2 regions of the Nocardiopsis deserti genome follow, and region 1 is predicted to be linked to the other one. Evidence: riboswitches for the same ligand, from Rfam matches in the RefSeq annotation. Region 1 holds a riboswitch; the other holds the start of a gene.

Evidence for each region. A riboswitch is a leader RNA that binds a small molecule or an ion and turns the genes downstream of it on or off. The one in region 1 is predicted to bind thiamine pyrophosphate.
Region 2: another riboswitch for thiamine pyrophosphate. It lies ahead of thiD (bifunctional hydroxymethylpyrimidine kinase/phosphomethylpyrimidine kinase); the one in region 1 lies ahead of thiO (glycine oxidase ThiO).

What each region holds. Positions count from the first base shown of each region.
Region 1 covers NZ_VWVS01000022.1:81,277-85,805, reverse strand. Annotated here, with positions in the region: gene pknB (Stk1 family PASTA domain-containing Ser/Thr kinase) at 1-258, opposite strand, end outside; gene FYW99_RS26730 (thiazole synthase) at 701-1,459, opposite strand; gene thiS (sulfur carrier protein ThiS) at 1,462-1,668, opposite strand; gene thiO (glycine oxidase ThiO) at 1,674-2,885, opposite strand; TPP riboswitch at 2,854-2,965, opposite strand; gene FYW99_RS26715 (Rv2175c family DNA-binding protein) at 3,048-3,401, shown strand; gene thiE (thiamine phosphate synthase) at 3,525-4,193, shown strand; gene FYW99_RS26705 (zinc-binding dehydrogenase) at 4,263-4,529, opposite strand, start outside.
Region 2 covers NZ_ML703348.1:231,602-236,130, reverse strand. Annotated here, with positions in the region: gene FYW99_RS03855 (alanine/glycine:cation symporter family protein) at 1-599, shown strand, start outside; gene thiD (bifunctional hydroxymethylpyrimidine kinase/phosphomethylpyrimidine kinase) at 837-1,640, opposite strand; TPP riboswitch at 1,628-1,726, opposite strand; gene FYW99_RS03845 (DedA family protein) at 1,869-2,564, opposite strand; gene FYW99_RS03840 (DUF368 domain-containing protein) at 2,584-3,513, opposite strand; gene FYW99_RS03835 (acyl-CoA synthetase) at 4,024-4,529, opposite strand, start outside.

The DNA of each region.
Region 1 (4,529 bases):
CTCGCCCTGGTCGAAGACCTGCACGACGTTGGGGTGGGAGAGCTTGGCGACGGAGTGCGCCTCGTTGATGAAGCGCTGCACGAAGGTCGGGTCCTGGGCCAGCGAAGGGTGCATCACCTTCAGGGCCAGCCGTCGGTCCAACCTCAGGTCGTGGGCGACGTAGACGGTCGCCATCCCGCCTCCGGCGATCCTGGACTCCACGAAGTAACGTCGGTCCAGGGTGGCGCCTACGAGCGGGTCGGAAGTCGTCATGTCCACGGCGGAGTAGTGTCCTTGCTGCGGGGAGCGCGGGCTGTCGCGGCCGGTGGCGCGTACCCGACACCGGGTGTCGAACCGACACGATAGCGGAAGCCCACGCCAGGTCTGCCCCGCGGTTCGCGGTCGCGCCGTCCCGTTCCAGTGTCGGTGGGGCCCGTGGGGCCCCGGGGAGGCCTGCTCGGCCTCCCGGGGGGTGGGTCCGGTCCCCGGCCGGGGCTTTCCCGGTCCGGGTGGTGTGTGCTTCACCGGTCGGTGGGTCGTCCCGTTCCCGGTGAGGCCCGCTCTGTTAGCGGTGGGACGCTCGCGCCTGGGTTGTCGTGGTGTGTGGGGTGTTCCCTTCCGGGCCGCACACTCGTTCCACGGTAGAGGACGGCACCAAACGCCCCAGGTGGGACGCACCGGCCCGCGGGGATCCGGGAGCGGGACACGGGGTCGAGGTGGCCTAATTCACGGACGGCGAGGAGGCCTGGGCGTGGCGCCGCACCGGGATGCGCCCCGCCAGGCGGGCGCCGCGGCCCGCGCGGACGGCGTCGCGCATCGCGGCGGCCATGCGCACCGGGTCCTGGGCGCGGGTCACGGCCGTGGCCAGCAGGACCGCGTCGCAGCCCAGTTCCATGGCCAGGGCGGCGTCGCTGGCGGTGCCGATCCCCGCGTCCACGATGACCGGCACGCCGGCCCGCTCGACGATCAGCTCCAGGTTGTGCGGGTTGCGGATGCCCAGCCCCGAGCCGATCGGGGCGGCCAGCGGCATCACCGCGGCGCAGCCCACCTGCTCCAGCCGCCGGGCCAGCACGGGGTCGTCGTTGGTGTAGGGCAGCACGGTGAAGCCCTCGTCCACCAGCTGTTCGGCGGCGTCCAGCAGCTCGACGGGGTCGGGCAGCAGCGTGTGCTCGTCCGCCACCACCTCCAGCTTCACCCAGTCGGTGTCCAGCGCCTCGCGGCCCAGGCGGGCGGTGCGCACCGCGTCGACGGCGGTGAAGCACCCGGCGGTGTTGGGCAGCGCCCGGATCCTGTTGCGGGTCAGGACGTCCCACACCGACCCCTGGGTGCCGGGGGAGACCCGGCGCATCGCCACGGTGGTCAGCTCGGTGCCGGAGGCGATCAGGGCCTCCTCCAGGACCTCCAGGGAGGGGGCCCCTCCGGTTCCGGTGATCAGTCGGGACCCGAAGGAGGTTCCCGCGATCACGAGGTCGTCGTTCAAGTTCAGCCTCCCTGTACTGCGGTGAGGACGTCCACGCGGTCGCCCTGGTTGAGCGGGCTCGCGGCCCACGCGGCCCGGCGCACCACCTCGTCGTTGACGGCCACGGCGATACCGCCGGGGACCTCGGTGCCGGTCAGGTCGCGTACGACCGCTTCCACGGTCGTGTCGTCGGTGAACTCGCGGCGGTCGCCGTTGATGATCAGTTCCACTGCTACTACCTACTTGCGCGTCGTGCCGTGAAGCGGCGGGCGTACTCCGGCAGGTCTCCGTCGGTCAGGGCGCGGGCCATGGCCTCACCGGTCACCGGGGCCAGCAGCACCCCGTGCCGGAAGTGCCCGGCGGCCAGGTGCAGTCCCGGAACCCGGGTGGGTCCCAGGAGGGGTTCGTTGTCGGGGGAGCCGGGGCGCAGCCCGACGCAGGTCTCGGTGACCTCCAGCTCGCTCACCCCGGGGACGAGTTCGCGCGCGTCCCGCAGCACCTGCCAGAGCCCCCCGACGGTGAGGGAGGTGTCGTGGCCCAGCTCCTCCTGGGTGGCACCGATGACGACCTCGCCGTCGGCGCGCGGAACCAGGTAGGTCGGAAAGCCCCGGACCAGGCCGCGGACGGTCCGGCTGACGAGCGGCGGCCCGCCGTCGGGCACCCGGGCGCGCAGCAGCTGTCCCTTGACCGGGCGCAGCGGCGGGACCACGGGCTCGGGGACCCCGACGGCGTTGCCCCAGCAGCCCGCGGCCAGCACCACCTGGTGCGCGGGCAGGGTCTCCCGGGCCGTGGCGCCCGAGGCCGGGGTCTCCCCGGCCAGGAGCACGCCCAGCCGGGCGCCTCCGGGACCGGGGGAGAGGACCTCCTGGACCCGCCCGCGGACCTCGGTGACGCCCGCGCGCTCGCCCGCCGCCGTCAGGGCGCGCAGCAGCCGCCGCGGGTCCACGGAGTGGTCGTCGGGCGCCAGGACGCCGCCGCGCACGGACGGGGCGAGCATGGGCTCCAGACGGCGGCACTCGCGGCCGGTGAGGCGCTCGGCGGCGATGCCCAGCCGCTGCTGGAGCGCGTGCAGTTCGGTGAGGACGGCGAGGTCGTCGCGGTCGAAGGCGACCAGGAGCGTGCCGGTGGCGCGGTGGCCCACGTCCAGGCCGCTGGCCTCCTCCAGTTCGGCGACGAAGTCCGCGTACATGCGGGCCGAGCGGAGGCCCAGCTCCATGAGGGGCTCCTCACCGAACACCGCCTCGGTGGCGGGTGTCAGCATGCCCGCCGCCACGGTGGAGGCGGCGCGGGTCGGGTCGGACTCGACCAGGGTGACGCGCAGTCCGCGTTGGGCGGCGCGCCAGGCGGTGACCCGCCCGACGAGGCCGCCGCCGACCACGACGACGCGGTCGCGGTGGGAATCGTTGGAGGTGCGCACGGCTGTGGCTTCCACTCCCTTCGCCGGCATGATCCGGATCAGGTTCGTGCGGTCGGAGGCTCACAGCCTCCCTCTCAGCCGGGTCCCACCCGGCTCCCGCGGGATGTAGGGGTCTGTCCCCATTCTAGGACCCGTCCCCGACGCGCCCCCTGCCGGGGGGAAGGAGGTGCGCGGATGTGGCAGATTGGTGGTGTGACACAACGCGACATCGACACGCTCATCGGCGACTGGCTGACCCTCAAGGAGGCGGCTGCGCCGCTGGGCGTGAGCCCGAACCGGATCAAGACGCTGATCCGCGAGAACCGCATGATGGGTGTGGTCCGCGACGGCGAACTGTCCATCCCCGCCGCCTTCATCGACGGTGACGACCTGGTGAAGGGCCTGCCGGGAACACTGCTGCTGCTCACCGACGCGGGCTTCTCCTCCGAGGAGGCCCTGCGCTGGCTGTTCACCCCCGACGACTCCCTGCCGGGCACGCCGATCCAGGCCATGCGCGAGAACCGGGGCACCGAGGTGCGCCGCCGGGCCCAGAGCATGGCCTTCTAGTCCGCGGGCTCCGGTCCGCGACCTCGCGGATCCGGTCGGGGGCCGGGTGGGAACGGGGGGAGGGGCGCGCCGCCGCGTCCCTCCCCCTTGGGCCCGAACGCGCCAGGGCCTAGGGTGGACTGTGTGAGGACCAGCCACGGAACCAGCCTGCGCAAGCGCCTGGACGCATCGCTTCTGTACCTGTGCACCGACGCCCGGACCGGTCGGGGCGATCTCGCCGAGTTCGCCGACGCCGCCCTGGCCGGGGGAGTGGACATCATCCAGCTCCGGGACAAGGGCCTGGAGGCGCGCGAGGAGATCGCGGCCCTGGAGGTGATGAAGGAGGCGTGCGAGCGGTACGGCGCCCTGCTCGCGGTCAACGACCGCGCCGACATCGCCCGCGCCGTGCGCGCCGACGTCCTCCACCTGGGCCAGCGCGACCTGCCCGTGCCCATGGCCCGAGACATCATCGGCGCGGACCCCGTGATCGGCCGCTCCAACAACGACGTCGCCGCCGCGGCAGCCTCCGCCGAGGAGCCGGGCAGCGACTACTTCTGCGTCGGCCCGACCTGGGCGACCCCCACCAAGCCGGGCCGCCCGGCCGCCGGGCTGGAGCTGGTGGAGGAGGCGGCCTCGCTGGGCACCGACCGCCCCTGGTTCGCCATCGGCGGGATCGACGCCGACAACATCGACCGCGTGCTGGACGCCGGGGCCCGCCGGGTCGTGGTCGTGCGCGCGATCACGGAGGCGGAGGACCCCCGGGCCGCCGCCGCCGCTCTGCGCCAGCGCCTGGCGGCCCGCGCCGGGGACTGACGGGCGGCCGGCACCGGAGGCCCGTCGGAGCCGCTCCGCCGGGGCCCGGCCGCCCAGCGCCGCGCGGCCTTAGGGAAGCAGCAGGACCTTGCCGAGCACCGTGCGCCCCTCCAGCGCGGCGTGCGCCTCGGCGGCCCGCTCCAACGGCAGGGTCAGCCCCACGTGCGGGGTGATCCTGCCCATGCGGGCCATCTCCAGCGCCATCCGCAGGGCGTCCTGCCGGTCGCCGTCGGCCGCCTTGAGGTCGAACAGGCCCAGGACCTCGATCCCGCGGCGCCCGGCCTCCTCCGCGTCCACCTCGGTGAAGCTCCCGCCCGCGGAACCGTAGCCGACGAA
Region 2 (4,529 bases), on a different contig from region 1:
GCTTCGCCCGCGGCATCTTCTCCAACGAGTCGGGCCTGGGCACCGGGGCCATCGCCGCCGCCTCGGCCAAGACCAAAGAGCCGGTCCGCCAGGCCATGGTCTCGATGACGCAGACCTTCATCGACACCATCATCGTGGTCACCATGACCTGCCTGGTCATCATCACCACCGGCGTCTGGACCGAAGGCGGCGATGACGGCTCGCTGATGACCAGCAACGCGGTCTCCGAGGGCCTGGGGTCGATCAGCCCCGCGCTCGCCCCGGCCGGTGCCGTCATCGTGGCCGTCGCGGTGGCCGTGTTCGCCTTCACCACCCTGCTCGGGTGGGCCTACTACGGCGAGCGCTGCATGGTGTTCCTGGGCGGCCGCCGCCTGGTCCTGCCCTACCGCCTGGTGTTCATCGCCGTCATCTACGTGGGCGCGGTCGCCAGCCTGGACTCTGTCTGGCTGTTCAGCGACATCGCCAACGGCCTGATGGCCCTGCCCAACCTCATCGGGCTCCTGCTGCTGTCCCCGGTCATCGCGGCGGAGACGCGCAAGTTCTTCGCCCACCCCGACTGGAGGGACCCGGACAAGGTCATGCAGGACGTGACCAAGTAGCAGCTCCGCCTCCGCAGGAGGACGGGACGAGGAGGGGGACCGGCACGGAGCCGGTCCCCCTCGGCGTCGGGGTCCGCTTCCGGACCTCCCGGGTCGGGTCCCGCCCCCGGACCTTCCGGTGGCGGCCCCCACAGCCCCGGCGGGCTCGGGATGCTCCACCGCGTGCGCCCGACGTGCGCCGACGGCACGGGCTGGGCATCGGGCCGCGGGTGTGGGGCCCGGGGGACGCCGCGCCGCCTACCACCAGGCGTGGAAGTGGTGCACCGGGCCCTGTCCGCCGCCCGCGTCGATCTCGTCGGCGCGCCGGATGGCCTCGGTCAGGTAGTCCTTGGCGTCGCCCACCGCGGCGGCCACGTCCGGCCGCTGCGGCAGCAGGGCCGCGATCGAGGAGGACAGCGTGCAACCGGTGCCGTGCGTGTTGCGGGTGGCGACCCTCGGGGCGCGGAACTCGACCGGGTCGGCGTCCCGGGCGACCAGGACGTCGACGCTCTCCCCGCCGATCAGGTGGCCGCCCTTGAGCAGGACCCGGCGCGGGCCGAGCTCCAGCAGCCGCCAGGCCTGGGCGCGCATCGACGCCAGGTCGGTCGCCTCGGGCTCCTCCAGCAGGTCGGCGGCCTCGGGCAGGTTCGGGGTGACCAGGTCCGCGCGGGGCAGGAGCTTGGTGCGCAGCGCGTCGACGGCCGAGGCCTCCAGCAGCCGGTCCCCGCTCTTGGCGACCATCACCGGGTCCACCACCACGTTCGGCAGCGCGTGGCGGTCGATCGCCTCGGCCACGGCCTCGGTGACCTCCGAGGTGCCCAGCATGCCCACCTTGACCGCGTGCACGGCGGCGTCGGCGAAGAGGGTGTCCATCTGGTGGGCGACGAACCGTGCCGGGACCGGGTGGACCCCGGTGACGCCGCGCGTGGACTGGGCGGTGAGCGCGGTGACCACGGTCATCCCGAAGGTCCCGTGCGCGGAGAAGGCCTTGAGGTCGGCCTGGACGCCCGCGCCCCCGCTGGGGTCGCTGCCGGCGATGGACACGATGTTGTACGCGCTCATGGCGTTCCTTCGCTAGTGCTAACTAGGGCAGGTTCGACGGGTGTGCTCTCAGCCGGGAACGCGTCCCGGCACCCCGCGCCTCCGGGGCCGCGTCGGCGGCCCCGGCCGGTGTGTGCTTGTCGGTGCGTTCCGGGCAGGATACCCACAGAACGCCGAAGGGGTCCGCCCGGGGACGCGGGCGGACCCCTGGAGGGGTTCACGGGGGACGGTGCCCCGGGGAGAGGAGCCTCAGGCGGAGGTGCCCTCGGTCCGGCGGGCCTTGGTCCGCTTGTAGACGCGGGCCAGGATGAACCACAGCACCAGCAGGCCGATGATCACGACCACGACGTTGCTGATCACGCCGCTCCACTGGGCCAGGACGGGCTCGATGGCCGGGCCGAAGACGTAGCCGAGGCCGATCCAGATCGTGTTCCACACCGCGGAGCCGATGACCGTGTACAGCGAGAACTTGAACAGGGGCATCCGCTCGATCCCGGCGGGCACCGAGATGAAGCTGCGGACCAGGGGCACGCACCGGCCCAGCAGGACGGCGAGGCCGCCGAAGCGGGTGAAGAAGCGCTCGGCCTTGTAGAAGTCCTCGATCTCCAGCAGCGGGGTCTTCTCGACCAGCCAGGCCGTGCGGTCGCGGCCCAGGAGCGCGCCGACCGCGTAGAAGCCCCACGCGCCGACCAGGCAGCCGATCGTCGCCCACAGGATGGCGAGCCACACGTTCATGTGCCCGGCGTAGGCGAGGAACCCGGCGCCGGGCAGGACCGCCTCACTGGGCATCGGGGGGAAGAAGGTCTCGATGAACAGCGCCACGCCGACACCGGGTTCGCCCAGGGTCGTCATCAGGCCCAGGACCCACCCGATGAATCCCTCGTACTCGTGGGCGACGTCGACGTCCGTCGTCGAGGCCGCGGTCATCAGCAGATTCGTTGTCATGCGGTTGTCGTTCCCGTTCTCAGACGTGGGTGGGAACCCGGCCGTGCTCGGACTCCTCCATCCGGCGGCGCTTACGGCTCTCCCAGACGATGGCCGCCGCCACGATCGCGAAGCCGACCACCATGAGGGCCACCGTCACGGGGACGTCGGTGGGGGGCAGGACGGTGCGGTCCTCGTCCTGCCACGGCCACAGGGCGCGCAGCGAACCGGCCATGAGGCCGGTGAGGACCACCAGGGTCATGTGGTGGAAGTTCTCCAACAGGTACTGGAGCAGCTTCACGAACAGTGACAGGCCCGTGAGCATGCCGAGGGCGAACACCGAGAGGTAGGCGACGTCCATGTCCCCGACCGCGCTGATCGTGGGCTCGTACAGGCCCAGCGTGAGCAGGATGAAGGATCCGGACAGCCCGGGAAGGACCAGGGCGCAGACGGCCACCGCCGCGGCGAGGAAGACGACCACCGGGTGGGTGGGCAGGTTGGCGCCGGGCAGGCCGGTGAGGAAGAACGCGCCCGCGGCGAAGACCAGGGCGACGAGGTAGTGCCAGGCCCGCCACTTCTGGCCCGCACCGGTGTAGGGGATCCACAGGCAGGCCAGGACCAGGCCGAAGAACAGCGCGTACGCGTACTGGGTGTGGGCCTCGACCAGCGGTGCGAGGAGCACGGCCGCCATACCGAGGAAGGCCACCATGCCGACGAGCGCGGGGATCAGCACGCTCCAGTCCACCTGGCGGAACTGCTCCTGGGCGCGTTCCCTTCCGCGCCCGCGCGGGACGTCGGTGACGTAGCGCCTGACGCCGCTGACCATGTGGCCGGCGCCGCCGATGAGCTTGTCGTACAGGCCGACGATGAGGGCGACCGTGCCGCCGCTGATACCGGGAAGGGCCTCCGAGGCGCCCACGGCGCCGCCGCGCACCGCGTTGAAGATGTAGCTGCCTACTGAGTTGGGCATCTGGGTTCTTGGGCGTGCTCCGGGCGGAACCCGGGGAAGCGCGCCGTCCTCCGTCCTAGTGGTGTCACCGCATGCGCACCATGTGCACGGGTGGGAGGTGGGTCAAAGGTGGTCAACGCGTTCCACGGCCCCGAACGGTGCGCGGTGGAAACCGGTCGCGCCCCCGGCCGGAAGTGTGCGACCCGGTCGGAGCGGGGGAGAGGAAACCGTGGGGCCTGGAACCAGGCGACGCCAGTCTAGCGGTGGCGGAGCGGGTGGAGAGCGGTCGGAAACATGCGCAACCCCTGTTTCGGCTGAGTAAGTCCGTATTGACCCTGTGCCCGAAATGAAGGGTCCCGTATCGCCCCGGTGCGGAGTTCCGCAGTGGGGGACCGAGGAACCGGGGAGCCCGGCCGTGGGGCCTGCGCTGGCCATGGTCCCGGACCCGCTCCGGAGCCGGGGAGACCGGGCACGGGATCCGTCTCGGGCACGGCCCCGCCCTGGAAGCTGTGCCGGGGCCCGGGTCGGCACTCAGGGGAGGGTCGGGACGGCCGGAGCGGACGCCCCGGTCCCGGTGACCGACGCCGCCCACCGGTAGTCCTGCTTGCCGACCGCCGTACGACGCACCCGGTCCACGAAGTGCACGGTCCGCGGAACCTTGAACCCCGCCAGCCGCACACGGCAGTACGCGCGCAGCTCGGCCTCCTCCAGGCGGGCGCCCGCGGCCAGCGAGACCAGGGCGGTCACCCGCTGCCCGAGGTACTCGTCGGGCGAGGGCACCACGATGGCGTCCTCCACCGAGGGGTGCGCCTTGAGCGCGGCCTCCACCTCCTCGGGGTAGACCTTCTCCCCGGCGGTGTTGATCACCGCGCTCCCGCGTCCCAGCAGCGCGATCGAGCCGTCCGCGTCCCACGTCCCGAAGTCGCCCGACAGCGCCCAGCGGCGCCCCTCGGCGTCGGTGGGGAAGGTGCGCGCGGTCGCCAGGGGGTCGTTGTAGTAGCCCAGCGGGATCCGTCCGGTGCGCGCGATCCGCCCCA